One region of the Thalassospira lucentensis genome, then DNA from elsewhere that is predicted to be linked to it. Evidence: riboswitches for the same ligand, from Rfam matches in the RefSeq annotation. Region 1 holds a riboswitch; each other region holds the start of a gene.
The links. Region 1 has a riboswitch for cobalamin ahead of R1T41_RS11640 (ABC transporter substrate-binding protein). Riboswitches for the same ligand answer to the same signal wherever they lie in the genome.
Positions count from the first base shown of each region.

Region 1 (7,345 bases):
TCACTGGCCCGATCACTGAGTAGCCTCGAACGCCTCGATTGCCTTGGCCAGCGTTTCAATGCCCTCGATTGTCCGCATGGTCGGGTTCATCGACTGGGCATCCATGACGACGATATTTCCGCTTTTGACGGCACTCATCTGACTGGTTACCGGATCGGATTTCAGGAACTGCATTTTCAGTTCCCAGTCATCAGCCGGAAAACGGCGACGATCCATTTTGCCAATCGCAATGATATCGGGATTGGTTCGTGCGATGGTTTCCCACCCGACTGTGGGCCATTCATCGTCACTGTCGATAACATTGTCGACACCAAGGATCGACATGACATAGGCCGGCGCACCTTTCTGACCGGCAACAAACGGATCAACATCGATTTCAGCACTGGAGAACCAGAACAGGGCCGAAATGCCCTTGCCGTTGACGGCGGCGACTTTTTCACGTGCGGCTTTTTCGCGGGCTTTGAAATCGGCAATCAGTTCGGCGCCACGTTCCTCGACATCGAAGATTTTCGAAAGGTCATCTATCCCCTGATAGATCTGATCCATCGAAAAGGCATCGATTCGGGTTCCGTCGCCGCCCGTGGTGTTGTCCTTGCCCATGCAATCAGCCGGTGCGGTATAGACCGGGATTGAAAGTTCGGCAAACTGGTCAATCGTTCCGACCTTGCCATTCGGGCCGATATGCCATTGGAACTGGGTTGTGACCAAATCGGGTTTCTGGCCGACCACACTTTCAAAGCTGGGATCGTTATCTGCCAGACGCGGAATGGTGGCGTTAACGTCGCGAAACTGTTCCTGTACCGGCCCAAGCCATACGGCCGTTCCAACCACCCTGTCGGCCAGCCCCAGAAGATAAAGCAGTTCGGTGCTGCTTTGGCCCAGCGATACGACACGGTTCGGGGCCTGATCAAAGGTCAGAGTCCGACCACAATTTTCCAGTGTAAGCGGATATTCCGTCGCAGATGCGTATTGCGCGAAAGAAGCCAGCCCTGCAGCAAACACCCCGACTGCAAGAACCCGTTTGTTAAGTTCGATCACTTTGCGTCCTTTCATGGATATACCGATCCGGAATTTCATTCCCGATCAGGCATATCAAACCAATAAATGTTATGTTATAACATAACATCAAAGTTACTATGGTCAAGAGACTGGCAAAGGTGCTGAAAAATGGCGGGAAATGTCAGAACCCGAAAGCAGGCATAACGCATTGCAACCTGCGTGAGACGGTGACATGTACCGACATCCTCCGGGGCACCCCGCCCGGTCCGTCGTCGTCATGTCAGCAGGTCTCCTGGCTCGCGGGTCGCTGTGCTTTTCTGCCTTCCCGGGAAATATCCCAGTGGCTTTCAGAAGAAAAACACTCACCGCCTACAGTTGCGGGGGCAGCTTCGGTTAACCGTCCAGACGAACGGCTTCGAATTCCCTTTATCCTTGTCGGATACTGACATCAATTGATGTCACATAGTCACACAGACCCGTCAAGAGAATTGCAAACCGGTCGCAATCATCAAGGGTCAGGACCTGGTTTCCTAATAGGCGTTCGCTGCCGCCGTACCATCCCCGCCCAGTCGTCCAAGGATGGCCGATACATCACGCATGGGCGGTGCGCCAAACATGCGGGCATATTCGCGACTGAACTGTGATGCGCTTTCATATCCGACTTCATAGGCCGCGGTCGCCGCATCCTTCATTTCCGTCAGCATCATCTGGCGCGCCATCGTCAGGCGAAGGCGTTTCTGATACTGAAGCGGGCTCATGGATGTTACCTGCTTGAAATGATGATGGAAGGAGGACGGGCTCATATTTGCCTGTGCAGCAAGATCATCGACCCGCAGTGGTGCTGCAAAATCGTCCTTCATCAGACGGATGATCTTGGAAATGCGCTGCATGTTGCTGCCGCCCATTCCGATTTGTGCAATCCGGGCCCCCTGAAGGCCGCGCAACAGGCGATAATGCACTTCGCGCAGAAGCATCGGCGCCATCACCGAAATATCGTCTTTCTGATCGCACAGGCTCAACAGGCGCATCACGGCGTCCAGCAAGGTATCGCTGGCATCATCGACATGAAGCCCGCAATCGCTTTCGGATGCGGATCCGATCTGAAGATCGATCTGGGTTACAAGGTCACTTAGCATCTGGCCGTCAAGTTCAATCGACAAACTGCGATACGGAAGGGCTGCACTGGCATTTGTCACACACCCGACAATGGGCAGGTCAACCGACGCCACCAGATACTTTCCGGGCGCGTAACTGAAAACCGCCTCGCCCAGAGTGACCTCTTTAGCACCTGACGCGATAATACAAAGGCATGGCTTATAGATTGTCGGGACTTTCATCGATGGCCCGGTCGCGCGATACAGGTGCATCGCACTCACCGGCGTCTGGGCAACGCCTTCTCCTTCGCAGTATTTGTCAATCAGTTCAGACATCTCTTCGAATACAGACATCACCAAACTCCTTTGTTTCTCTAATATGAACTATACCGATCCGGACTGTACTGAAAAGCGGTTTTCGTACCGTTCGGAGGATCAGGCAATTGATCAAGAGTTCTGTGTATTCATCAAATTGCTGTTTGCACTCACATTGAGCGCCATCAACCAAACACGGAGGATGTCATGTCGCTTATGTCCAGCAATGTTGAAAACAAGGTCGTCGTTATCACCGGTGCCAGCAGCGGGATTGGCGAAGCCACGGCAAAACTTCTGGCTGAAAATGGTGCAAAGGTCGTTCTGGCCGCCCGCCGCACGGCCAAACTCCATTCCATCGTCGCCGAGATCGAAGCCGAAGGCGGCACCGCCACATGCCGCGCGGTTGATGTCACCGATGCCGACGATGTCGAAGCACTGGTCTATTTCGCCAAAAACACCTATGGCCGCGTTGATGTGATGTTTAACAATGCGGGCGTCATGCCCCTGTCGCCACTTGCCGAACTGAAAATCGACGAGTGGAACAAGATGATCGACGTCAATATCCGTGGCGTTCTGAACGGTATTGCCGCCACCCTGCCATTGTTCAAGGAACAGGGCGGTGGTCATATCATCAACACCGCATCGATCGGGGCGCATCTGGTATCGCCGACCGCCGCGGTTTATTGCGCCACCAAATACGCCGTCTGGGCCATTTCAGACGGCCTGCGTCAGGAAAGCCGGGATATCCGCGTTACCATGGTTTCGCCGGGTGTTACCGAAACCGAACTTGGCAACGATATTACCGATGACAGCGCCAAGGGGTTCCTCGGCGAACTACGCAAAACCGCCCTTAGTCCGATTTCGATTGCATGGTCTGTCCTTTATGCAATCGCCCAGCCCGACAGCGTCGATATCAACGAGATCATCGTACGCCCGACGGCATCGGCATATTGATCCGTACCGCCCAAGGAGGCCCGCATGGCACGTCATATGTTTGCGTCTTCTATCACCAGTCTTCTGATGCTGTTTTCCAGCACAGCCACCGCACAGGAGGATACCGTCATGTCCGGAACCGCGTCGAACGATCCGCATCCCTATGTCGGCATGTGGGTCACGGCAGACGGTAACATCCGTCAGGAATTGCTGGCCAATGGGCGTTATGACGAGGCGCGCGGCAATCGTCAGTCCGCCTATCAGGGACGTTACGAAATTTCAGGCAATCACATCGATTACTGGGATGATACCGGCTTCACCGCAGATGGCTATTTCGAAGATGGCGTTCTGTATCACGCCGGAATGGTTATGTATCGCCAGCCGCTGCAATAGATATTCTGATTTCAGAGCCCCACTGCACCGGTTAACTCCGATGCAGAACCCGCAAGGAACGGCATCCGATGGATGCCGTTCCTTTTTCATGAGTGAAATCTTTAACGATGATCAGCTTGCCGTCGCGGGCACATTGTCGGTCGGAACATTCAATTCGCCAGCGGCTGCAAAGGTGAACAGATCAATCGGTTCGGAAAGCCCGCGCACGTCCATTTGCCCGATCTTGCGAAAATCATCCGCAGCAAGATACTTCGTCGTTGTCCCCGAAATCAGAACATCGGTCCCGAGTTCCTTGTTCATGACTTCGAGCCTTGCAGCAAGGTTCACCGTATCACCATGCACGGTATAGCTTTGGCGCCCACCACCACCGACACTTCCAGCGATCACCGTTCCAGTACAAATACCAATCCGGGTTTGAATGTGAATACCGGCAAAATCACGCTGATGAACAAGATCATTGATCTCGCGTGCGGCCCGGATGGCACATCCGGCATGGTCGTCATCCTCGACCGGGACATTGAATGTCGCCAGAACGGCATCACCCTGAAACTGCGTAATCACGCCATGATGACGGGTGATGATCTGTGACACCGCATCGAAATAGGCATTCAGGACTTCGACAATTCCTTTTGGCCCGATGGTTTCTGTAAGCTTGGTGAAATCGGCCACGTCCGCAAACAGGATGGTTGCCTCACGCTCAATCGGGGACAGTGTCCCGCGTTTGGAAATCAGCACCTCGGCCACGGCGGGCGGCACATATTGTCCGAAAATATCGGAAATGGCGCTGCGTTCCTGCTCTGCCTCAATCTGGCGGTGGACCGTATGGCGCGCCCGCCACATCACCAGACCAATCAGGATGGCAACAATAACCAGTGCCAAGGCTTCCTGTACGCGGCTCCAGGCGCCGATAAAATCGGGGCTAAAGAAATAGGTCACAAAGGTTTGGGTATCGGGCGATGTACCAATATCCTGCCAGTCATAGGTTTGCGTCATATCGCGGATGGCATAAAGGAACGCGCCAAGCCATCCGGCGGCACCGCAAATACCGGCCCATAAAACAAGCCCCGGTGAAAAGCTGAATGCGGCAACACCAAGAATGATGAAATAAAACGGGAAGATCGGTGTGCGGAAAATCACCGCCTGGGGCAGATCGACATTATCAAACACCGGCTGCGTCGCAATCAGAAGAGACAGGAAGCCAATATCAAGCGCAATGAACAGATACTTGATCCAGTTCCGATCATAGGATGATCCGATAATCCGGTAATGGATAATGCCAAACCCGGCAAAGACACCAAGTGCAATCAGATATTCAATGGCACGTAACGGGTCGCCCGACCGCGACGCCACAAGCCAGACCCCCATCAGGATCAGCGCGACCAGACGCCCCTTGATCGCCAGACGAAGGCCTTTCTGTTCTGCCTCGTGGAAAATGGCGGCCTGCTCAGATTTTCCAATAACAGTTTGCTGCATGAACATGCCTTTCTGCGATGGCGACCCCGCCATTTTAATGATTGCAAGTTTATTTAGGCAGACATCGAACATACCGCTATGCGAAAAATGCAGATATTACGATCTTGAATTCGCCATGTTTTATCCCGATTACGTCCACACTGTCCGGTATAGTTCCGGACATCTTAAATTAACGGGACCTGATTGATGACGACTTCTGTGGAACGCAGACGATTTCTGAAATCCATGGCCGCTGCCGGGCTGATCCTGCCGGGTATGTCGCTGGTCAATGGCGCATCGGCGGCCAACGAAAAACTTGATCTTGGCGAACCGCAAAGCTTCAGCTTTGACGCCCTGATCAAACGCGCCGAAGCCATGGCAAAATCGCCTTATGAGCCGCCTGTCGCCCCCGATCCCGAAATTGTCGGCAAGATCGATTACGACATTCATGGCAAGCTGCATTACAAGCGCGAATTTTCACCATACGCCGATGGTTCGGGCACCTACCCGCTGACCTTCTTCCATCTTGGCATGTATTTCGCCAAACCGGTGCATATGCATCTGGTTGACGGTGGCAAATCGCGCGAAGTGGTTTATACGCCCGACTATTTCGACATGCCCGAAGACAGCATCGCGCGCAAACTTTCGGAAAACAGTGGCTTTGCCGGTTTCCGTCTGCATGAAAATGTCGAACGTGATGACTGGAAGACCCAGGACTGGGCGGCGTTTCTTGGCGCGTCCTATTTCCGTGCGATTGGCGATGAAGGCCAATATGGCCTGTCGGCGCGCGGTATTGTCGTCAATACGGCAACGTCGCAGCCCGAAGAATTCCCCGATTTCCGCGAATTTTATATTGAGCCTGCGAAATCGGCCAACGCCCCGGTCACGGTCTATGCCCTGCTCGATGGTCCCAGCATCACGGGTGCCTACCGGTTCTATCTGACGCGCGGCGAAGGTGTGACGATGGATGTCGAAAAACACCTGTTCCTGCGCAAGGATATCGAACGCCTTGGCATCGCCCCGCTGACCAGCATGTTCTGGTATTCCGAACAGAACAAATCGTTCCGCTTTGACTGGCGCCCGGAAGTCCATGACAGTGACGGGCTGGAGCTTTGGACCGGGAATGGCGAACGCATCTGGCGTCAGCTGAACAACCCGGAAGTCATCCGTACATCGGCATTTGGCGATAAAAACCCGCGCGGGTTTGGACTTATGCAGCGGGATCGCGAAGTCAGCCATTATCTTGACGGTGTGCGTTATCACCGCCGCCCCAGCCTGTGGGTCGAACCGCTTGGCGCGTGGGAAGACGGTGCCGTGCAGCTTGTCGAAATCCCGACAGATGACGAAATTCACGACAATATCGGCGCTTTCTGGGTACCGAATGCTCCTGCCAAGGCGGGCAATAGCTATCAGTTCCGTTATCGCCTGTATTGGCAGGCCCATAACCCGTTCCCGATGGACAAGCTTGCCCATGTTACCGCCACCCGCATGGGGCGCGGCGGCAATCCCGGCACGGTCCGTCCGAAGGATGAACTGAAATTCTCGGTCGAGTTCGAAGGTGAAATCCTTGGAACCTTGGCCTATGGCGAGTTCCCGGAAGTCATTGTTTCAACCTCGCGCGGAGAAATTGTCCGCACCAAGATCGAGCCGATCATGGATACCCGTATCTGGCGTGCGGCGTTTGACCTTAAAGTCGAGGGCACCGAGCCGGTTGATTTACGGATGTATCTGAGACGCGGCGATGCACCGCTTAGCGAAACCTGGATGTATCAGCATCTGCCGGGATTGCGCGGACAGACACGCGAATAAGAACAAAGGCCCGTCATTTTGGCGGGCCTTTTACTTTTTATCTTGGGCCTTAGCGCAGCGACCCAAAGAATTCCTTCAGAAGCTTGCCTGCCTCGACCTCGCCGATCCCGCCGTAAACTTCCGGTCGGTGATGGCAGCTTGTGCTTTCGAATACCCGCGGACCATGATCGATGCCACCGCTTTTAGGGTCATAGGCCCCGAAATATACCCGCCGCAGACGGGCAAACGAAATTGCGGCGGCACACATCGGACAGGGTTCAAGCGTGACATACAAATCGCAATTGGGCAGACGCGGTTCGCCCTTGGCCCCGGCAGCGGCACGGATCACAAGGATTTCGGCATGGGCCGTC
Region 1 is NZ_CP136684.1:2,392,291-2,399,635, reverse strand. It holds gene R1T41_RS11645 (iron ABC transporter permease) at 1-4, opposite strand, end outside; gene R1T41_RS11640 (ABC transporter substrate-binding protein) at 13-1,053, opposite strand; cobalamin riboswitch at 1,264-1,461, opposite strand; gene R1T41_RS11635 (AraC family transcriptional regulator) at 1,530-2,447, opposite strand; gene R1T41_RS11630 (SDR family oxidoreductase) at 2,616-3,362, shown strand; gene R1T41_RS11625 (Atu4866 domain-containing protein) at 3,387-3,734, shown strand; gene R1T41_RS11620 (adenylate/guanylate cyclase domain-containing protein) at 3,846-5,207, opposite strand; gene R1T41_RS11615 (glucan biosynthesis protein D) at 5,394-6,995, shown strand; gene R1T41_RS11610 (nucleoside deaminase) at 7,045-7,345, opposite strand, start outside.

Region 2 (7,345 bases), 720 kb from region 1:
TGGGTTACCAGTCATTTGTCGCGAACGCTTGATACCGCGTTAAAACTCCTGGAACTGATGGATGAAAACATACTGCCGACCCGTGAGACCGGGTTTGCCGAGCAGCATTTCGGTACGTGGGAAAAGAAGCACTGGAATGACCTTCCCAAGGGGGAAACCACACGTTTCTGGACGGATTTTGCCAGACAGCATCCCCCGAATGGAGAAAGTTTCGGGGATGTTGTCGAACGCGTCGGGCCGTTGTTTGACCGGCTGACGCGCTATTGGGCAGGGAAAGATATTGTCGCGGTTATTCATGGGGGAACGGTACGCGCGGCTTTGGCAAGCGCCCTTGGTCTACCACTTGAGGCGGCGTTGTCGTTTCATGTCGATACACTCGGTTTGACGCGGATCGAACATATTGCCGGTGTCGATCAGCCTGGCTGGCGGGTAACCGGTGTGAATTTGCGCTTTTAGACGATCTGGCGATTTTGGATGAAAAGAACCCCGCGCGAAAATCAGGCAGGGTATCTGTTTCAGGCTGATTTTCGCTGTTCGGTTTCACGCGCGCCAGAAAGGGCGTATTCCGACAAAAAGCGATCTACCATATCGGCAGTGACATCGTATCTGCCACAGATTGATGCGACGTCTTCGAGATAGGCTTCGTAGTAGGGAATAGGGCGGCTGCGCGATTTGCCGCGAAGCTCGTTGATTTCACTGAAATCGGACGCGAATTCCGGTGCCTCTATCACCTGAATAATCGTGTCGTCGATGATGGCCGCTGGTTTGCCCTTGTATTTCTTGCCACAGGCTGAAAGCATTTTGCTGGCGGTTGGGATGGATATCCCCGGCTGACCCAGAAGCTGTGACATTTGATCCTCGTCGAAATCGTCATTTTCGAACAGTTCCACGAGTTTGGTCAGGTCACGGACCAGAAGCGAAAGCGCATTTACGCGAATGCCACGCGCATGCGACCAGATAATGGTCGCGACAACACCACAGGTCGGACGGCTGGCATAAATGTTTCGAACATCACGACGCGCCAATGATATTTCACCATTCACGGCATGATGTTGCAGGAATTCGGGAAAGGATTGATCGTTATAGTTCAATCTATCAAGCAGCCCGCGCCACATGTCTTCGCGTGATACGGTTTGCCAGGTTGTTGATTTCAGCTTCCGAATTCGTTGAATTTGTTCATGAATTGCCATTTGATCAGCAAATTTCCAATTAACCCCAAGAGTTGGCCCGAAACCTTTTGCAGTTCCGGCATCCGGACTTTGTTTGTTTTGTAATGTCCGGCGATCACGCTGGCGGCTTTTGGCAGCTCTGATTCCAACGTGATAAAATTATGTTCTCCTAAAGAATAACCGCTCACAAGCAGTCAATTCTTACAAATACTGACCTTATGGCTAGGTCGGAGTTTGGGCTTTGGTCATAGGGGTAAAGCTGCTAGGTTCGGCGCTGCCGTTTGGTGATGGGAAACCGGTGTGATGCCGGTGCTGCCCCCGCAACTGTAACGGGTTGGGTGACCCGGGTGATGTGATGTCACCAGCCACCGGTAACGTTGATGCGTAGCCAACATGCCGGGAAGGCGGATTGCTTTCATGCCCGCAGCCAGGAAACCAGCCATCGGTATCCCTGTTCGCAAGGATATGGGGTGACGCAATCGGGCCTCGGTGGGAGGTCAAAGCGAAGGAAAACGGGTATGACCCAGAATATGGCTGAAAACAGCCAGCTTGCCGGGATCCATCTGATCCTTGGCGGTGCCAGATCGGGCAAAAGCCGGTTTGCCGAAAACCGGATCAACCATGCAGGCGGCGGTATTTATATCGCGACCGGTCGTGCGTGGGACGACGAAATGGCAAACCGTATCGAACTTCACAAATCATCGCGCGGCGAGATGTGGCAAACGATCGAGGAACCGCTTGATCTTTGCACGGTCCTGTCTGCCTGCAGTAGTGATGGCAGCAAACCGGTATTGGTCGATTGCCTGACGCTTTGGCTGACCAATCTGATGCTGGAAGATCGCGATATCGAGGCCGAATTTGACCGATTATGCGACATCCTTCCCGGGCTGGACATTCCGGTTCTTCTGGTGTCGAACGAGGTCGGCTTCGGGATTGTGCCGGAAAATACCATGGCGCGCAGCTTTCGGGATCACGCAGGACGATTGCATCAGCGAATTGCCGAACTTGCCGATCAGGTGACGCTTGTGGTTGCCGGCATTCCGATGGCAGTTAAATAGAACAGAATTTATGGATTTAAGGACAATTGAACATGGCACAGCTTGGAAAAATCCCGGCAACAGTGATCACCGGTTTTCTTGGTGCAGGCAAAACCACGATGATCCGCAATATGCTGGAAAATGCCGGGGGTAAGCGGATTGCGCTGATCATCAACGAGTTTGGTGATCTGGGTGTCGACCGCGAGGTTATTAATGGATGTGGCATATCGGGTTGTGCCGAGGATGATGTTGTCGAACTGGCAAACGGGTGCATCTGCTGCACGGTGGCCGATGATTTCCTGCCAACCATCAAGGGCCTGATTGATCGTGATACACCGCCAGATCATATCGTGATCGAAACATCCGGGCTGGCATTGCCAAAACCGTTGGTCAAGGCGTTTAACTGGCCGGAAATCCGGTCGCGCGTCACGGTGGATGGTGTTGTTGCCGTTCTGGATGGGGCGGCGTTGCGTGACGGGCTGTTTGCCCATGATCATCACGCGGTTCAGGCGCAGCGCGAAGCGGACGACAATCTGGATCACGAAAGCCCGCTTGAGGAGCTGTTTGAAGAACAGCTCCATTGTGCGGATATGGTGGTTCTGAACAAAACCGATCTGCTGAGCGAGGCCGAAATTGCCAAGGTCGAGGCAGATGTCCGGGCCGAGCTGAAACGTCCGTCCGTCAAGATTATCGCAACCGCGCACTCAAAGGTCGAAAATGCTGTGTTGCTGGGCCTTGGTGCGGCAGCCGAGGACGACCTTGATAGCCGTCCGTCGCATCATGACGATGGTCACGAACATGACCATGATGATTTTGAAAGCTTTGTCGTGTCGCTTGATAATGTTGAGGATGCCGCAGCGCTTGAGAAGCGTTTGATTGACGTTGTGCGTCAGTTTGATGTGCTGCGGATCAAGGGGTTCCTTGATATTCCCGGCAAACCGATGCGCCAGGTCGTTCAGGGGGTTGGTGAACGGTTCCAGCGTTATTTCGACCGCCCGTGGGCGGCAACCGAGAAACGCCGGTCGGAACTGGTGGTGATTGGCCTGCATGGTCTGGATCGCAATGCTATCGAAGCGGCAATCAAGGCGTCCTGATTAGCGGCGCAGTCATGTTTGATGCTGAGATCATCCGGCTGCGCATGTGCAGGCCGGGTGATATCAGGGTCTTGATATCCGAGAAAAGAAACGGAAGTTCCCGATGCATTTACTTGCCGCCCAGCCGGGACTGGTCACCGATGGAAGCGAGGCCGTCGATTTGGGGCAAAGCCCGGGCGATGTCGTTATCCTGTCGGCGGCAGAGTCCGAGCTTGCCTGTCTCGCGGGTGCGCAGGCACGGCTGGATGCGGCGTTTGGCAAGGATGTCCCTTCCCTGCGATTGGCGAGCCTTTTGCAGCTGGGGCACAATATGTCGGTCGATCTTTATGTCGACGACGTTCTGGCAGAGGCCAAATTCATCATCGTGCGTATTCTGGGCGGGCGAGGATATTGGGAATACGGAATCGAACAGCTGGTCGAACTGGCCCGTCGCAACGATGTGCCGCTGGTACTGTTGCCCGGTGACGATCAACCCGATGCGGAACTTCTGTCCTTATCGACGGTTAAGGGCAGCACATATCAGAAAATCTGGCGTTACCTGATCGAAGGTGGGCCGGAAAATGCCGAACATTTACTTCGTCTTATATATGAAAAGTTAAACCCATCTGTCAGCTGGAACTGGAAACCGGCGGCACCCTTGGTCAAGGCCGGGTTGTACTGGCCGGGAAAAGTAACGGCAAATCTTGAAGAAATCGAACAAATTTGGAAACAAAATCAACCTATTGTTCCAATAATCTTCTACCGTGCGTTAATTCAGGCCGGTAATCTGGACGTAATTGATGCACTGGTTGAAGAACTTCAGACTAATAAACTAAACCCGTTGCCAATTTTTGTTGCCAGCCTGAAAGATCCGGTTGCTGCTGCCTTGGTCGAAGAATGGCTGGGGGCAACCAAAGCAGACCTGATCCTTAATACCACCGGTTTTTCCCTTGCGGTGCCGGGTATCGAACGCCAGAGCGGACCATTTGACGGCGTAGACGCACCGGTTTTTCAGGTTGTGTTGTCAGGCGGCGGTGAGGCGTCCTGGCGTGATGGTGTCAACGGGCTTGCGGCGCGCGATATTGCGATGAATGTCGCATTGCCGGAAGTAGATGGGCGTATCCTGTCGCGTGCAGTGTCATTCAAGGGATCGGCGGGCAAGGATGCCCTGACACAGATTGATCTGGTCAAATATATCCCGGTACGCGATCGTGTCGCCTTTGTAGCCGAACTTTCGGTCAATTGGGTCAAATTGCGCAAGACGGACGCCCCGCTGCGCAAAGTCGCGATGATCATGGCCAATTACCCCAACAAGGATGCGCGGCTTGGTAATGGTGTGGGGCTTGATACACCGGCCGGGATGATTGAAACCCTGCGTGCGATGAAGGATGCCGGGTACAGGATTGATGACCTGCCGGAAAATGGTGATGCACTGATTGCGGCGGTCAAGGCCGGGCCGACCAATGATTTCAAGTCGCTGGCTAATCGGACTGTTCGGGTGGTGATCCCGGTTGCCGATTATAAGGCGGCATTTTCCGTCCTGCCAGCGCGCATTCGCCAGCAGGTGACAGATGCCTGGGGTGATCCGGAAGGCGATCCGTTTTATCTGCCGGATCGGGCGGCGATTGCCCTTTCGATCCTGCCGATGGGCAATGTGATGGTCGGGTTGCAACCGGCACGCGGATACAATATTGATCCGCTTGAAAGCTATCACTCGCCCGATCTGGTGCCGCCCCATAACTATTTCGCGTTTTACATTTGGCTGCGTCATCATTTTGGGGCGCATGCGATCATTCATTTTGGTAAACATGGCAATATGGAATGGCTTCCGGGCAAGTCGCTGGCGCTGTCAGAAGAATGCTTTCCCGAGGCCGTGTTTGGCCCGACGCCGCATTTCTATCCCTTTATTGTCAATGATCCGGGCGAAGGCACGCAGGCCAAGCGACGTGCGCAGGCGGTGATCCTTGATCATTTAACACCGCCTTTGACGCGGGCGGAGAGTTACGGGCCGCTCAAGGATCTGGAGGCGCTGGTGGATGAATATTATGACGCGGCTGCGGTTGACCCAAGGCGACTGCTGATCCTGAAGCGCGACATTCTTGAGCTTGCCATCCGTATCGGCCTTGACCGCGATTGCGGCATTGAGCCGGACGAAGAGGAGGAAAGCGCGCTTGCCAAACTTGACAACTATCTGTGCGAGTTGAAGGAACTTCAGATCCGCGATGGTTTGCATATCTTTGGCAAAGCGCCGGAAGGCGATCTTTTGACCGATCTTTTGGTCGCATTGGCAAGATTGCCAAGGGGGGCGAGCGAGGGGCCGAAGGCATCGCTTCATCGTGCCCTTGCTGCCGATATTCTTGGTGATCCCGGTTTTGATCCGCTTGATTGCGCTTTTGCCGAGTTTTGGCCGGGCCTGAAGCCCGAAATCCTTGCGCGATATGATGTTGGTCCGTGGCGAACGACCGGTGATACGATGGAACGTATCGAGCTTCTGGCGCGCGATCTGGTGCGTGGCTTGGTCGCCGCCGATAGTGCATGGCAGCGAACAACCGAAGTTCTTTCCGATATCGAAACGTCTATTCGTCCGGCGGTTACGGCCTGTGGCGATGCCGAGATTGCCGGATTGCTGCGCGGTCTTGCGGGCAGGTTTGTCGAACCGGGGCCATCGGGTGCACCAACGCGCGGCCGCCCGGACGTCTTGCCGACCGGGCGGAATTTCTATTCGGTTGATACGCGGACGGTTCCGACCCCGGCGGCATGGCAATTGGGCTGGAAATCAGCCGAACTGTTGTTGGAACGGCATGTTCAGGATCACGGTGAATGGCCCGCGGCCCTTGGTCTTTCGGTTTGGGGCACCAGCAATATGCGCACCGGGGGCGATGATATTGCCCAGGCGCTTGCCCTGATGGGGGTACGGCCAACCTGGGACAGTGCATCGCGCAGGGTTACCGGGTTCGAGATTATGCCCGCATCCCTGTTGGGGCGTCCGCGCGTTGATGTGACGTTGCGCATATCGGGTTTCTTCCGCGATGCATTCCCCGGCTTGATTGACCTGTTTGACAGCGCGGTGCGTGCGGTGGCCGAACAGACGGAGGAGACTGCGGACATGAACCCGATTGCGGTTCGGGTTGCGGCAGAAACCGCTAAGCTTTGTGACGCCGGGGCAAATCCCGAGCAGGCACGGAAACAGGCGGCATTTCGCGTATTCGGCGCAAAACCTGGTGCCTATGGCGCGGGGTTGCAGGCGATGATCGACGAAGAACTTTGGGAAGACGAGGCCGATCTGGCGGATGCCTATCTGGCGTGGGGCAGTTATGCCTATGGCAACGGGGCAGAAGGCGAAGCGGCGCGTGATCTGTTTGAAACGCGGCTGTCGCGGGTCGATGCGATTGTTCATAATCAGGACAACCGCGAACATGATTTGCTGGATTCCGATGACTATTATCAGTTCGAAGGCGGAATGACATCAGCGGTTCGGCATCTGTCCGGCAGGCAGCCGACGGTCTATCACAGTGATCATTCCCGCCCGGAAAGCCCGAAAATCCGAACTTTGGAAGAAGAAATTGCTCGTGTTGTCCGGGCCCGCGTGGTTAATCCGAAATGGATCAAAGGTGTGATGCGCCATGGGTATAAGGGCGCATTTGAGATGGCGGCGACGGTGGATTACCTGTTTGCCTTTGCCGCGACGGCGCGGTGTGTCGCAGATCATCATTTTGATCTGGTTTATGATGCGTATCTTGGCGATACGGATGTGCGTGAATTCATCAGGGATCACAATCCCGATGCGCTTTGCGATATTCGCAACCGCCTTCGCGAGGCGATTGATCGTGGTCTTTGGCAGCCGCGCCGGAACTCCGTATCAGTCGATCTGATGGGGAACGGCACGGCATAACCGGGCCTTGGCCGTCATCGTGAATCACGAGAATTTTACCGTTGAAATGAATAGTCGGAACAAACCGGGGAGTTGAAACGTTTCGTTTTCGCACCATATCTCTTTTAACCAAGTGTTAATCAATTGGTTGAGGGACGGGGCACACCTATCGAGCCGATAACCGCAAAAGACGGA
Region 2 is NZ_CP136684.1:1,671,588-1,678,932, forward strand. It holds gene R1T41_RS08315 (histidine phosphatase family protein) at 1-456, shown strand, start outside; gene R1T41_RS08320 (hypothetical protein) at 516-1,091, opposite strand; gene R1T41_RS08325 (hypothetical protein) at 1,151-1,357, opposite strand; cobalamin riboswitch at 1,417-1,628, shown strand; gene cobU (bifunctional adenosylcobinamide kinase/adenosylcobinamide-phosphate guanylyltransferase) at 1,688-2,227, shown strand; gene cobW (cobalamin biosynthesis protein CobW) at 2,260-3,300, shown strand; gene cobN (cobaltochelatase subunit CobN) at 3,404-7,171, shown strand.
Region 2: linked by a shared signal. The riboswitch ahead of cobU (bifunctional adenosylcobinamide kinase/adenosylcobinamide-phosphate guanylyltransferase) and the one ahead of R1T41_RS11640 (ABC transporter substrate-binding protein) in region 1 are both predicted to bind cobalamin.

Region 3 (7,345 bases), 240 kb from region 1:
CCCCGGCTTATCGCGCCCGATCATGCCGATTGCCAAGGCAAAAATGCGGCAGGGTTCACATGGTATCAATACGGGCTGTCACAGGATCTTCGCAAAGGAAACTATTGACCCGATAATGGCGCAATAGGCTATGCTTGCCCCCTAGACGGGCCACATCGCCGGTCGGTACGGCGCGTTGCATACGTCGTGACCGGGCGAAAGTTACCTGCGAGATAACAACAAAGAGGCAGGTTGCCATGACAAGAGTAAAATCGATCTGTGTTTTTTGCGGCGCTTCGAACGGCAAAAACCCCCAGCACATGGAAAACGCGATTGCATTTGGCAAAATGATGGCCGAACGCGGTATTGCGCTGGTTTATGGCGGCGGGCGCATCGGCCTCATGGGGGCGGTTGCCGACGCGGTGATGAAAAACGGCGGCAAGGTCATCGGCATCATCCCCGCTCATCTTGACGATATCGAAGTCGGTCATAAGGGCCTGACCGAACTGATCGTCTGCAAATCGATGTATGAGCGCAAGGTCGAGATGTTCAAGCGTTCGGACGCCTTTGTCACGCTTGCTGGCGGCCTTGGCAGCCTTGACGAAGCGTTCGAGGCACTGACCCTTCGCCAGCTTGGCATACATGACAAGCCGCTGGTATTCCTCAATGCGCTGGGATACTGGGACAAATGCCTTGATATGATTGATGGCATCATCGAGGACGGCTTTGCACGTGAGAGCAACCGCAACTTGTTTACGGTTGCCGAAACCCTTGATCAGGTTTTCGAACAGCTTGAAGCCGAACCCGCCCCGAAATTCGACCCGCGCGAAAAGCTTCTGTGATCTTTTGAATGTCCTTGGCCAGCGTTACAACCCGGTCTGGCCAAGGATTCATTCTTGATCGGGCATTCCTCCCGACCCTGTCAACAAAACATATATGTTGACGCCAAGCGCCAATTACCCCCAACATATAGACATCATGGTCCTTCGAGACTTCTCGAAGGCTAAGAGGGAATACGGTGCGCCGCAGATTTCTGCGGCAATGCCGGAGCTGCCCCCGCAACTGTAAGCGGTGAGCTGGCATCCACAAATGGTCACTGAAGCGATTTTGCGCTTCGGGAAGGCCGGATGACAGCGCCATAACCGCAAGCCAGGAGACCTGCCGTGGTTGATGTTTTACGTTCTCGGGCGGGGTGCCCCGGTGGAACGCTTGCGACCCGGCAGTTTTTTTGCCACAGATTTCAGCATGCGTCCGCTTGGCCTTTGCCCCCAACTATTTGGGGTTAAAGATGTCTCTTACTCTCGAAGCGGAGCGCCATAACGCTTCCGATACTGTCGTTTCCCAATCTGCCTCCAAACAGGCAAATGCCTCATCGGGCGGCCATCAGGTCATCCGACGCAACGGATCCGTGACCGACTTCAACCCGGCAAAAATCAAGAATGCCCTGACAAAAGCGTTTCTGGCGGCCGAAGGCGAAACCGCATCCGGATCACACCGGGTTCATGACATTGTCGATGCCATGACAGAACAGGTTACATCGGTACTTCTGCGCCGTGCGGTCCCCGGCCATACACTTCAGATCGAAGATATTCAGGATCAGGTTGAACTGGCTCTGATGCGCAGCGAGCATCACAAGGTCGCACGCGCCTATGTTCTGTATCGTGAAGACCGCGCGCGCGAACGCGCCAAACTTGATTCCCGCAAGAAAAAGAAGAAAACCGACCAACCCAAGCTAAATGTCAAACAGGCCGATGGCACAATTGTTCCGCTCGACTTTGACCGTTTGGCAACTGTGATCGACGAGGCATGCAGCAACCTTGACGGTGTTTCCCCCGATCCGGTTTTCGAAGAGACCAAACGCAATCTGTATGACGGAGTTTCAACCGCGGAACTGGCCCTAGCCCCGATCATGGCGGCACGTACCTTTGTCGAACGCGAACCGAATTACGCCTTTGTCAGTGCACGGCTGTTGCTAGATAAGTTGCGGTTCGAGGCACTCAGTTTCATCACCGGCCGCCCGGATCAGGCAACACAGGCCGAGATGAAGGATCGTTACGCGACTTATTTCCCCGTCGCCCTCAAGGCCGGGATTAAAGCCGACCTGATCGACCCGGAACTGGCAAGGTTCGATCTGAAAAAAATCAGTGCCGCAATCAAACCGGAACGCGACCTGAATTTCCAGTATCTGGGATTGCAGACACTTTATGACCGCTATTTCCTGCATATCAAGGGCACCCGTTTCGAATTGCCGCAGGCCTTTTTCATGCGGGTTGCGATGGGCCTTGCGATCCGCGAAGTCGACCGCGAAGCCAAGGCGATCGAATTTTACAATCAGCTTTCAAGCTTTGTGTTCATGGCCTCGACCCCGACATTGTTTAATTCCGGCACGCTGCGACCGCAATTGTCATCCTGCTTCCTGACCACCGTGCCCGACGACCTTGACGGCATTTTCAAGTCGGTGAAGGACAACGCGTTGCTGGCGAAATATTCGGGCGGTCTTGGCAATGACTGGACACCGGTTCGCGGCCTTGGGGCACATATCAAGGGAACCAACGGCGAGAGCCAGGGCGTGGTGCCGTTCCTGAAAGTCGCCAACGATACCGCCATTGCGGTCAATCAGGGCGGCAAGCGGAAAGGCGCGGTCTGTGCTTATCTGGAGACCTGGCATATCGATATCGAGGAGTTTCTCGACCTTCGCAAAAATACCGGTGATGATCGCCGTCGCACGCATGACATGAACACTGCCAACTGGGTGCCGGATCTATTCATGGAACGGGTGTTCAATGACGGAGCATGGACTCTGTTCTCACCCGACGATACGCCTGACCTGCACGACCTTTACGGCAAGGCGTTCAAGACAGCCTACGAGGCATACGAAGAAAAAGCAGCCTGCGGCGACATCACCAATTTCAAAACTGTCCGGGCGATTGACCTTTGGCGGCGCATGCTGACCATGCTGTTTGAAACCGGTCACCCTTGGATCACCTTCAAGGACCCATGCAATATCCGATCCCCCCAAGGCCATCGCGGGGTGGTGCATTCATCCAACCTGTGCACGGAAATTACGCTGAATACGTCGCATGACGAAATTGCGGTCTGTAACCTAGGTTCGATCAATCTGGCGGCCCATGTCACAGAGAACGGCATTGATCACGACAAGCTCGCCAAAACGGTCAAAACCGCGATGCGTATGCTTGATAACGTCATCGACATCAATTTCTATACCATTCCCGAAGCACGTTACTCCAACCTGCGTCATCGCCCGGTCGGCCTTGGCCTGATGGGTTTCCAGGACGCATTGCAGGCGATGAAAATCCCTTATGCATCGGATGCGGCCATTGCCTTTGCCGATGAAAGCATGGAAGCCATTGCGTTTCACGCAATTGCCGCCTCTGTCGATCTGGCAGCGGAACGCGGCCGGTATGAAAGCTTTGACGGATCGCTGTGGTCGCAAGGCATTCTTCCTATTGATTCCCTTGAATTACTGGCCGAAACGCGCAACGAGTTTGATGTTGATCGCAGCACGCGACTGGATTGGGATGGCTTGCGTGAACGGGTCAAAACCATCGGCATGCGTAATTCGAACACCATGGCGATTGCCCCGACAGCCACGATTTCCAACATTTGCGGTGTTAGCCAGTCGATTGAACCCGCTTACCGCAACCTGTTTGTCAAATCGAACATGTCGGGCGATTTTACCGTGGTCAATGCCGCCCTTGTCCGTGATTTGAAGGCACGCGGCATTTGGGACGAGGTCATGATTTCCGACCTTAAATACTATGATGGCAGCGTGGGGCAGATCGACCGTATCCCCGATGATCTGAAAAAGCTTTATGCCACAGCGTTCGAAATGGATTCAGCATGGTTGATCGAAGCGACGTCACGCCGTCAGAAATGGCTCGATCAGGCCCAGTCGCTGAACCTTTATATCGCCAACCCGTCGGGCAAGAAGCTGGACGACCTATATCGCCTGGCGTGGTTGCGCGGGCTTAAAACCACCTATTACCTGCGATCCAGTGCGGCCACCCATGTCGAGAAATCAACATTGAAGGGCACAGACGGCAGACTTAATGCCGTCTCAAGCGGACAATCCGCCCCGATTTCTGCCAGCCCGGTACCGGCACCTGTGATCACGGCCTCACCATCGGCCTTGCCAGTCACAGCAACCGACACGATTGCCGAAGGTCAGGCATGGGGAAAGGCCTGCCTGATCGATGATCCGGAATGCGAAGCCTGCCAATAGGCCCTGTGTAAACAATCTTAAAATCGGGAACGAGAACCATGCTTGACTGGGTAGAAAGTAACGCCCCCACCAACAGCAATACAACGGACACAACCGCATCCAATGATCCCGGAACACCGGATGCCACCGGTCTTGGCACGATTGATCGCGGGGCCGCCCGTGTGACGGTCAGTGACAAGGCGATGATCAATTCGCGCGCGGATGTGAACCAGCTTTTGCCGCTGAAATACGGCTGGGCGTGGGAAAAGTACCTTGCGGGATGCAACAATCACTGGATGCCAACCGAGGTTTCCATGCAGGCTGATATAGCACTCTGGAAATCGCGCGACGGATTGACCGAGGATGAACGCAGGATGCTCAAACGCAACCTGGGTTTCTTTGCCGCATCGGAAAGTCTGGTTGCGAATAATATCGTACTTGCGATCTATCGCCACCTGACCAACCCGGAATGCCGCCAATATCTTTTGCGTCAGGCATTCGAGGAAGCAGTCCATACCCATACCTTCCAGTATATCGTTGAAAGCCTTGGTCTTGATGAGGGCGAACTTTTCAACATGTATCGCGAGGTCCCCTCGATCACCGACAAGGCGGCTTGGGCACTTGATTATACCAAGCATCTGGACGATCCGAACTTTGCCACCGGCACCCCAGAGCGCGATCAGGATTTCCTGCGTGATCTGGTCGCATTCTATGTCGTTTTCGAAGGCATGTGGTTTTATACCGGCTTTGCGCAAATTCTGTCGCTGGGCCGGCGCAACAAGATGGTCGGCATCGCCGAACAATATCAGTACATCCTGCGCGACGAGAGCATTCACCTCAATTTCGGGATTGATGTCATCAACCAGATCAAGGCGGAAAACCCGCATCTATGGACAGCGGAATTTCAGGATGAAGTCCGTGGCATGTTGCGCAACGCAGCCGAACTTGAAGCCGCCTATGGCCGCGATACGATGCCGAGCGGCTTTCTGGGACTGAATGCAGAGCTGTGTGAACAGTATATGCACTTCATCGCCAACCGCCGCTGTGGCCAGCTTGGCTTGAGCCCGGTCTTTGCCGAAGTCGACAACCCGTTCCCATGGATGTCAGAAGCTATGGACCTAAAGAAGGAAAAGAACTTCTTTGAAACCCGCGTCATCGAATATCAGAACGGCGGCGCCCTTAGCTGGGATTGATCCCTGTTTGATCAAAAAAGAAGCGGTTGGCACAGGGTCTTTGCCAACCGCTTTTGACGCATGGGAGTGATATTTGCGTCAAGTTCAGACGCTGTAATCATACAGCGTCAGGGAAAGAGTTACCCATCAGACCACACCGTTGAACGAAAGCGGGCGGTGATCCTCGTCGATTGCAACCATGATGAATTCGCCCGCTCCGCATTGCCGTCTTTCATCGGCATGCAGGTTTTCGGCCCAAAGCTGAACCTCGATCTGCATGGAACTGCGTCCGGTTGCGATGACCCGCGGCACGGTAATCACGACCTCGCCACTTTGAATGTGGCTGGTGAAATCAACCCGTGTTGATCCCGCCATCACCACGGTTTTGCGACAATGGCGTGATGCCGCGATAAAGGCCGCCTTGCCCATGGCTGCAAGTGCATTGCCACCATAAAGACTGCCGTAATGGCTGGTTTTTTCGGGAAAGACGATTTCGACCATCGCCGGATGGGTATCGGGATCCTTGATACACGTAACCGCATCGGGCAGGGGCGGCAAAGTGCCGCCCCGTGCCTCAAGATGCGATCCGATGGCCACCATGTTGAACACACCGCGCGAACAGTGGCGACGTTCCCCACTCAGCGGCCCTTCGGCAATCATATCCACTTCAACCGAGAGGGATTTGCGTCCGACGCGCACCACCGATCCGACCAGTTCGACGATATCACCGATTTTCGCAGGAGCATTGAAATCGATGCGTTCGCAGGATGCGGTGACAAAATCGACATGCCCGTGACGGGACGCCGCGATAAATGCGACCTTGTCCATATGAGCAAGTCCCGTACCACCAAATAGCGTTCCGTGATGATTGGCATCACCGGGAAACACGATATCGGCAAGCCGGGTCGGCCCGGAAAATACCAGATGATCCGGGCTCATTGCGCAGCCTCTGCCATGGATTTCCTTAACATCCGGGCTGCTTCGACCATGTTGATCAAGGCCGGACGGACTTCTTCCCAGTTGCGCGTCTTAAGGCCGCAATCCGGATTGACCCAAATCTGGCTTACCGCCAATTGCCGGGTGGCAGCAGCCAACAGATCGACCATTTCGTCAATCGTCGGCACACGCGGGGAATGGATATCGTAAACGCCCGGTCCGATATCGTTCGGATAGGCATAATTCACGAATGCGTCGAGCAATTCCATCTTCGACCGCGATGTTTCGATGGAGATCACATCGGCGTCCATGGCTCCGATGGCTTCGATAATGTCATTGAACTCCGAATAGCACATATGGGTGTGGATCTGGGTTTCATCGCGTACCCCGGATGCCGACAGGCGGAAACATTCGACAGCCCAGTCCAGGTAGGCTTTCCAATCCCCGCGACGCAGCGGCAAGCCTTCGCGGATGGCCGGTTCATCAATCTGGATCAGGCCGATACCCGCCACTTCAAGGTCTGTAACCTCGTCACGCAGTGCTAGGGCAATCTGTGCACAGACATCGCGACGCGGTAAATCATCACGGACAAACGACCACTGCATCATTGTGACCGGGCCGGTCAGCATCCCCTTGACCGGACGATCCGTAAGGGATTGGGCATATTGCGACCATTTTACCGTCATCGGTTCGGGACGCGACACATCGCCGAAAATCACCGGTGGACGGACATAGCGCGAACCATAGCTTTGCACCCAGCCATGTTTGGTAAAGGCATAACCCGCCAGCTTTTCGCCGAAATACTGGACCATGTCATTGCGTTCAAATTCGCCGTGAACCAGTACATCAATACCGATTTCTTCCTGCCAGCGGATGGCGGCCTCGGTCTCGGTCTGGATAAAGGCGTCATAGCCCGCCCCGTCCAGCGTTCCTTTCGCAAAGGCTGCACGTGATTTACGCACATCGGTCGTTTGCGGAAATGATCCGATTGTTGTCGTCGGGAATTCTGGCAGCCCGAGTTTTTCCTGTTGCGCAG
Region 3 is NZ_CP136684.1:2,631,554-2,638,898, reverse strand. It holds gene R1T41_RS12780 (TIGR00730 family Rossman fold protein) at 237-821, shown strand; cobalamin riboswitch at 942-1,160, shown strand; gene R1T41_RS12775 (ribonucleoside-diphosphate reductase subunit alpha) at 1,268-4,222, shown strand; partial or broken gene R1T41_RS12770 (ribonucleotide-diphosphate reductase subunit beta) at 4,315-5,394, shown strand; gene R1T41_RS12765 (acyl-CoA thioesterase) at 5,521-6,312, opposite strand; gene metE (5-methyltetrahydropteroyltriglutamate--homocysteine S-methyltransferase) at 6,309-7,345, opposite strand, start outside.
Region 3: linked by a shared signal. The riboswitch ahead of R1T41_RS12775 (ribonucleoside-diphosphate reductase subunit alpha) and the one ahead of R1T41_RS11640 (ABC transporter substrate-binding protein) in region 1 are both predicted to bind cobalamin.

Region 4 (7,345 bases), 530 kb from region 1:
ACACAATGCCCGACGCCCCGAAAAAGTTGATGAATTACGCCAGCACTGCAGCCATAGTGACCACCCGATTTAAGAACCAAGGCCGACCGCCCGATGCCCCGTATTGTCATTTGCAAAACCTGCCAGCCAGCACCCGATGCTGATCCGGCCTCAAAGGTGGATTTTGTCGATGCGGATGGTTTTGCGCGGCAGTTAGGCACGGCACTTGATCAGGCGGAATTGCCCGAAACGTTTGAAGTCACACAGGTTGACTGCATGGGATCATGCAGCGACCCGACATCGGTTGCACTTCAGGGAACCGGGCGGGCAAGTTATCTTTTTGCCGGATTATCGGCGCGTCACGACATTGACGATATCATTGCCACCTGCCGGGAATATCTGAACGCCCCGGATGGATGGATCGAAGACGCACGCGGCTGCGGGCGTCTTCGTTTTTGCCTTAAGGCCAGAATTCCGGCCCTTTGATTAAGGTGCCACCGAAACAGTCATTGTCTGACGCAGCGGCTTATCGCCGACGGCAAGCTGGCTGTGATCATTGGCCGTCAGCGTTACCGTGACCTCGTTATCGCCCGCCGGAAGCTCTGTGATATGGAACCACGGGCCATACAGGCGGGCAATCTTGGTGCCGTTAACATAGACATGGGCATGGCCTTCTCCCAGGACATGCGTGCTGCTGGCATGTTCGGGGGCAAACCGGAAATTCTGCACCATTAGATGCAGGTTCCAGCCACTGACCGGGTCCGGTATCATCGCGACATCAAGACGTGGTGCATCAGTGCCCGCAGGTAATGAAATAATGGCGTCGTGACTGGCATGTGCCGCCCCCATCTTCATTTCACCGTGTGCGGTACCATGTCCGGCAACGCCATGCGCCATCGGATCACCGTGATCGTGCCCGTCAAGGGTGATGCCGTTACCAGCCGCCACCAGAAAACCGATCCCCCCGCCGAAAACCAGCCCAATCCCGAAAAGGGCAAGTGAACGTGACATTTTATTCCTCGTGAAAACCCTGAAAATAAATCGGGCGCGCCCCTGGCACGCCCGAAAAGGATCGTACTTTGACCGCGATCAGGCGGTCTGCGCCTGTGCGGCCCGTTGTCCTTCGCGTTGCCAGAAATATCCGGCAAACAGGCCAACCAGCACCCAGGCAGCAAGACCGACACCAAATGCACGGGCAGCAAAAAGCGCCCCGATTTCAGTCGGTACCGGTCCGGTAAAGGTATCAGGCTCCGGCGCGCCGATGACGTGGGGGGCAAGCAGCAGAACTGCGGCAATCCCCCATGAAACCCAATTGCGACCAAATGCAATCAGCCAGACGGCAATTGCCGCCGTCCCGACGGTGGCAAACCACCAGACTTGCCGTGCATAAACGTCTGCGGCTGCAACACCGGGTACTTCAGGTGCAAGGGTAAAGCCCGGTGCAAAATGAACGATAAAGAACCCGGCAATGCCCCAGATAATACCCTGACGACCAGCGACCTCGTGACCGCGGCTTTCAGCCAGCGCCATGGCCGCAACCAGAATAAGCGCATATCCGGTATAGACCAGCATGGTGAACAGGACGCTTAACCCGTCGCGGACATGATCAATGCCGCCGACATCCTGATGTGCACTAACCGCAGCACCACCGAAATGAACCAGCTCGCCGGTTTCATAAAGCTCCGCATGCAACAGAACCGGTTGCACAAAATAAAGCTGAAGCAGGGCCGCAATAAGACCTGCTGCAGCACCAGCGAACAATGCGCTGGTGAAAATGCGTGACATCATGGCTCAGTGACACGGAAAGCCGGTTGCATGGCGCACATCATGTGCCGCATCGTGCAACAATTCAGCCTGAACATGGCCGGTCACAAAGATGATCGCGAGGCCAAAAACGGCACAAACGATGATCGGCAGAAGAACCGATTTTTTTGAAGCGGCAAATGCCGCGGTCTGCGTGGTCATAAACTTCTCCTATGCTGTCACACCCGACAGTCGGTTCGGGTCCATGCCTGGCAGGTCTCCTGGCTTGCGGGTCATCATGCGTCGCCGACCTTCCCTGCTTTCGCAAGTGGCGTGATGGCGGGCACTTTCCGCATACAGTCGCGGGGGCGGCTTTGGCTTTGACCGCCCAAAATAAACGGTCTTCCAAATTCCCTCTTCGTTTACCTGCCCCGAGCAGACAGGTAAAAACCAAGCAGTTCGTTTATGACGGTAATTCCCCGCAAGCGCAATGTGAAAACCGGACGCGACGCGGGTTCATTCGTCGAATGTGGCAATTTCACGACAACGCAAAAGACGTATTTCAGTCGTGGGTCACATGGGCAAAGACATCACGAACAACACGGGAAATATGTTCGTCATCAATCTGATAGAAGATATGACGCCCGTTTCGTTCCGATGCCAAAATGCGCTGATCGCGCAACTGACGCAGGTGATGGCTGGTCAGGGATTGCGACATGCCCGATGCCTCGGCCAGTTCGCCGACGGTTTGCGGTTTTTCCATGCAACGCAGAACAAGCTGCAGCCGCCCGGCATCCCCCAGAAGCGCAAAGATTTTTGCCGCCGCCTCGATATCGGGCAGCGACAGGTTATGCCCGGTCGCACGCGACGCATCACGCGTTACGGCTTCGCCCTGTTCGGTGGAAAGGCCAAGACGTGCGGCGGTATCGCATTCCTGACAGTCGTTGCCGTTTTCAGCCCCGGCGATCACGGGACGCGCCGAGGCAATTTCGACCTTGCGGGATTTGGTTTTGCTTTGTGACATCCCCCTATTTTCCATGCCCAGCTTCACTTGGCAAGGGGACTTGATGTTTGCGCGCATGGAACTCCGCCCCGCAGGGAACGTTACAGGTATGACCCACCATCGAAAGTGCCAACCAGAGCAAGGAGACGCACCGATGCAAGAGCAAACAGCACTCGACATTTTCAATCTGCGCCAGTCCCGTGACAGTTGGGAACGGAATGTGGCCGGTTACTGCGCGAAAAACGACATGCAGGTCGGAAATCTGCCCAAAGAGATTACCGGCCCATATAACGAGATGAACGAGGCATGGGAAAAGCTTAAGGCCGAAGGTGATGCGGCAAGCAATACCACTGCAGAGCAGTTCCACAAGGCAACCGCAAAGCTTGAAAAGGCGTGGAACGACATGACGGGCAAGTAAGCCCGGGATTTTATGCCTTGTGGTTAAAATGCCCCAAAATCGCCTTTTCATTGCAAATCGATGACACGATTACACGCCAGATTGAACCTGTCTGGAAAAGCAAAAGGAGGCTCCCATGACAGCCCGCCCCATTCCGGAGCACGCCAAGCTCCATCAGGAATTCAAGGATTGGGAGTTCGGTCTTGCTGCACATTGCAGGGAATCCGAAAGCGGCCTTGAAAAACTTCCAAGTGAGGTTGTTCAGGCGTGGGATGACATGGATGCCGCCTGGAGCGAGATAAAAGATCATAGCGGTGATATCCCGCAAGAATCCCTGCAGCGTTTCCGTGAAGCAAAGCAACGTTTGCAGGAAGCTTGGGATGCAATGATCTCTTCCGAACGGCATTAACGACGCCGCGCTGGAAGCAGCCAGACTTTTTCGTCTCCCTCTCTTCCCTGGCGGGTTTTCCTCCCCTCCCCGCCATCCTTCTACAGCCGGGTGTTTCAACCGCCCCGGCTGTTTTTTTGTCTGGATTTTGGCCGGGCATCGCCCGCCTGCCGCCCAGATCCCGATTACCGGCAAAAATCCGGATTGACTCATTTCGATAAAAAATTCATGTTTTATTTTAATTAATAAATTCGATTCGTTATTTAAACGTCACCCGAATGCTTCCGGATGGAGCCCCATCATGTCCGACACCCTGAAAAATGTCCGCACTGTCAGCCGCATTCTTGGCTGGGTATGCCTTATCGCTGTTGTTTTTGAAATCTGCCTCGTGCCGCTGATCTGGCATGTGGATGGCTGGATTGATACCAGCGCCAGCCAGATGACCATCAGCCTTGAAGAACTGCGCGCCCTTTCCGGCTGGCAGAAATATGCCGTGATGGCATCGATGATGCTGCCGACACTTGTTATGGCCTATGGGCTTTGGCGGTTGCGCAAGATGTTCCTGTCCTTTGCCGAAAACCATATTTTCCAGCCTGCCCCGATTGCCCATCTGAAAGCATTTTCCGTGGCCCTTATGGCGCAAACCCTGATCAAGCCGCTTTCAGGTGCACTGACATCCGTACTGGCAACCATAACGCGTCCCGAAGGCGAAAGGATGCTGTCTATCGGGCTCAGCGATGCCGAGGCCAGCACTCTGTTTCTGGGCGGGTTGCTTTTGGTGATTGCGTGGGTATTGGGAGAAGCCACCCGGATCGAGGACGAGAACAGGAGCTTCGTCTGATGGCGATCATTGTCCGGCTTGACGTGATGCTTGCCCTGCGAAAGATGAAGTCCAAGGACCTTGCCAGCCGGATCGGGGTAAGCGAACAGAACCTGTCGCTTCTGAAATCAGGCAAGGTGCGCGGTGTGCGGTTTGAAACACTTGCCGCAATTTGCCGGGAACTTGATTGCCAACCCGGTGATCTTCTGGAATTCGTTGCCGACGACCTGTAAGCTCCTGTGATCATGACGGCCCGGTTAAAACGGGGCCGTCCTTCATAAGAAACAAAGCAGCCTGTTTAACGGCTGTTATCAGGGAAGACGTGAATGGAAAACAAGGTTGCCCTCGTAACAGGTGCCGCACGCGGCATCGGACTTGCAACAACCCATCTTTTTATTGAACTGGGCTGGCAGGTTGCGATGATTGATCGCGACAGCGCGGAACTTCGCAACGCATGTCGCGATATCGCGAATGCCAAGGCATTTGAATATGACGTATCGATCCCTGAACAGGTCGATCTGATGATCGACGAGGTCCTGACCGAGTTCGGACAGATCGATGCGGTTGTCAACAATGCCGGGGTTGCCGATTTCCTGCCGATCCATGAAACCGATTTCAGCGCGTGGCGCCGGATCATGGAAACCAACCTTGACGGGACCTTTCTTGTTTCGCAGGCGGCCATTCCGGCGCTCAAGCAGACCAAGGGTGCAATTGTCAATATCGGCTCGATTTCCGGGCTTCGGGCGTCGACCCTTCGGGTGGCCTATGGCACATCGAAGGCGGCCGTCATTCACATGACCAAACAGCAGGCGATCGAGCTTGGTGATTTTGGTGTCCGGGCCAATTGCGTCTGCCCTGGCCCGGTGAAAACCAAGCTTGCCATGGCCGTGCATTCGCCGGAAATCATATCGGCCTATCTTGATGCCATGCCCCTTGGCCGGTATGGCAGCGAACGCGAGATCGCCGAAGTGATTGCGTTTCTGTGCTCCGACAAGGCGAGCTACGTTACCGGTCAGGTGATCGCCGCCGATGGCGGGTTTGAAACGGCTGGTGTCGGGCTCCCGGCCCTTCGCAAGGCGGCCGAAGAATAATCACTTTAAGTGCGATCACCTTTGGCTGAATGCGCAAACTCCGTTGCGCAAAAGTGTGATCGCTTTCCCTTCTTCCTGCGTATGGCAGGGAAACACCATCACTCAAAGGTATTTCCTTGCCAACCGAACTTGCCCTTCTCGTCCTCAATGCCCTTTTCTGCCTTGCGTTTCCTTGGGTTTACAACTGGTCCTATGGCAGACAGGTCGGCGGCAAACGCCTGATGGGCAATCGCGACAACCTGCCCGAACGGCAGGGCCTGGCCGCGCGCGGCCTGCGTGCCCATCAGAACCATCTGGAAAATCTGGTGCCGTTTGCGATCATCGTTCTGGTCGCGCACGCAATCGGTATCTCAAACACTGTCACCCTGGCCTGTGCGGTTGTCTTTACCATCGCCCGCCTTGCCCATGCCGGGTTTTATTTTGCCGGGATCACGCGCCTTCCGGGCATCAATGGCGTGCGATCCATTGCCTATTTTGTCAGCCTGTTTGCGATGCTGATCTTTGCCGCGCAATTATTTGGGACTTAAATATCGGCGCAACCTCTCGACAATCGGGAATTCGGGCGTTACGAGATAGACGGCCAAACCGGAACGGGTGGGTCTTTATCAAGCTTTTACCCAAGGATTTGCCGTGAGCACGCTGCCCCCCTGCCCGAAATGCCAGTCGCCCTATACCTACGAAGATGGTGAATTGCTGATTTGCCCGGAATGCGCCCATGAATGGTCGCAGCAAACCGCAACGGGCGGAGACGAAACCGAATACAGGGATGCCAATGGCAATATCCTTGCCGATGGCGATACGGTTTCGATCATCAAGGACCTGAAGGTCAAGGGTGCGTCTCAACCGCTTAAGGTCGGCACCAAGGTCAAGAATATCCGCCTTGTCGAAGGCGACCACAATATCGATTGCAAGATCGACGGATTTGGCCCGATGAAGCTTAAATCCGAATTCGTCAAAAAGATCTGATTGCGGGCCTCGCCGCGCAAACCATGCGCCGACGACATTGCGACCGGGTTCTGGTATAATGTCGTCGTCTGATACCGGCCTGAACCATCCAAAGGAAACGGGGGCCAGAATGCGCCACCTTGCCCTTATCGCCGTAATAGTCGCGACCCTGTCGCTATCTTCCTGCCTGACCTTTAACTGGCAGCGCAGTGTTCAGCAGGTTTTATCGAATGCATGCAATTCGACAGGGGATTGCGGCTCGGATGGGCCGAGCTATTAGAACAGCCCAAAACAAAACGGCGCGTCCATTGGGCGCGCCGTTTGTTGTTTCCGGTGATCGGAAAACTTATTCCCACTCAATCGTTCCCGGTGGTTTCGAGGTGTAGTCGTAGGTAACGCGGTTGATACCGTTGACCTCGTTGATGATCCGATTGGCGATGCGGCCAAGCAGTTCCGGCGGGAAGGCGAAGAAGTCGGCGGTCATGCCGTCGGTCGAAGTGACCGCGCGCAAAGCGCAGGCATAGTCATAGGTACGACCATCGCCCATCACGCCAACGGTACGGACCGGCAGCAGCACTGCGAAGGCCTGCCAGATGGCGTCATAGAGACCGGCATTACGGATTTCTTCGAGATAGATCGCATCGGCCTTGCGCAGGATATCGAGCTTTTCGCGCGTGATCGGCTGGCCGGGGATACGAATGGCAAGGCCCGGGCCAGGGAACGGATGACGACCAACAAAGCTGTCGGGCAGGCCCAGTTCACGGCCAAGGTCACGGACTTCGTCCTTGAACAGCTCACGCAGTGGCTCGACCAATTGCATGTTCATGCGTTCCGGAAGGCCACCGACGTTGTGGTGTGACTTGATGGTGACCGACGGGCCGCCGGTGAAAGACACGCTTTCGATGACGTCCGGGTAAAGGGTCCCCTGTGCAAGGAAATCAGCACCCCCGATTTTCTTGGCCTCTTCTTCGAACACTTC
Region 4 is NZ_CP136684.1:2,925,241-2,932,585, reverse strand. It holds gene R1T41_RS14165 (DUF1636 family protein) at 94-465, shown strand; gene R1T41_RS14160 (hypothetical protein) at 466-990, opposite strand; gene R1T41_RS14155 (CbtA family protein) at 1,069-1,767, opposite strand; gene R1T41_RS14150 (CbtB domain-containing protein) at 1,771-1,944, opposite strand; cobalamin riboswitch at 1,976-2,192, opposite strand; gene R1T41_RS14145 (ArsR/SmtB family transcription factor) at 2,285-2,746, opposite strand; gene R1T41_RS14140 (hypothetical protein) at 2,880-3,143, shown strand; gene R1T41_RS14135 (hypothetical protein) at 3,259-3,531, shown strand; gene R1T41_RS14130 (DUF2975 domain-containing protein) at 3,812-4,351, shown strand; gene R1T41_RS14125 (helix-turn-helix domain-containing protein) at 4,351-4,563, shown strand; gene R1T41_RS14120 (SDR family NAD(P)-dependent oxidoreductase) at 4,657-5,421, shown strand; gene R1T41_RS14115 (MAPEG family protein) at 5,538-5,948, shown strand; gene R1T41_RS14110 (zinc ribbon domain-containing protein YjdM) at 6,052-6,387, shown strand; gene R1T41_RS14105 (hypothetical protein) at 6,446-6,646, shown strand; gene guaA (glutamine-hydrolyzing GMP synthase) at 6,713-7,345, opposite strand, start outside.
Region 4: linked by a shared signal. The riboswitch ahead of R1T41_RS14150 (CbtB domain-containing protein) and the one ahead of R1T41_RS11640 (ABC transporter substrate-binding protein) in region 1 are both predicted to bind cobalamin.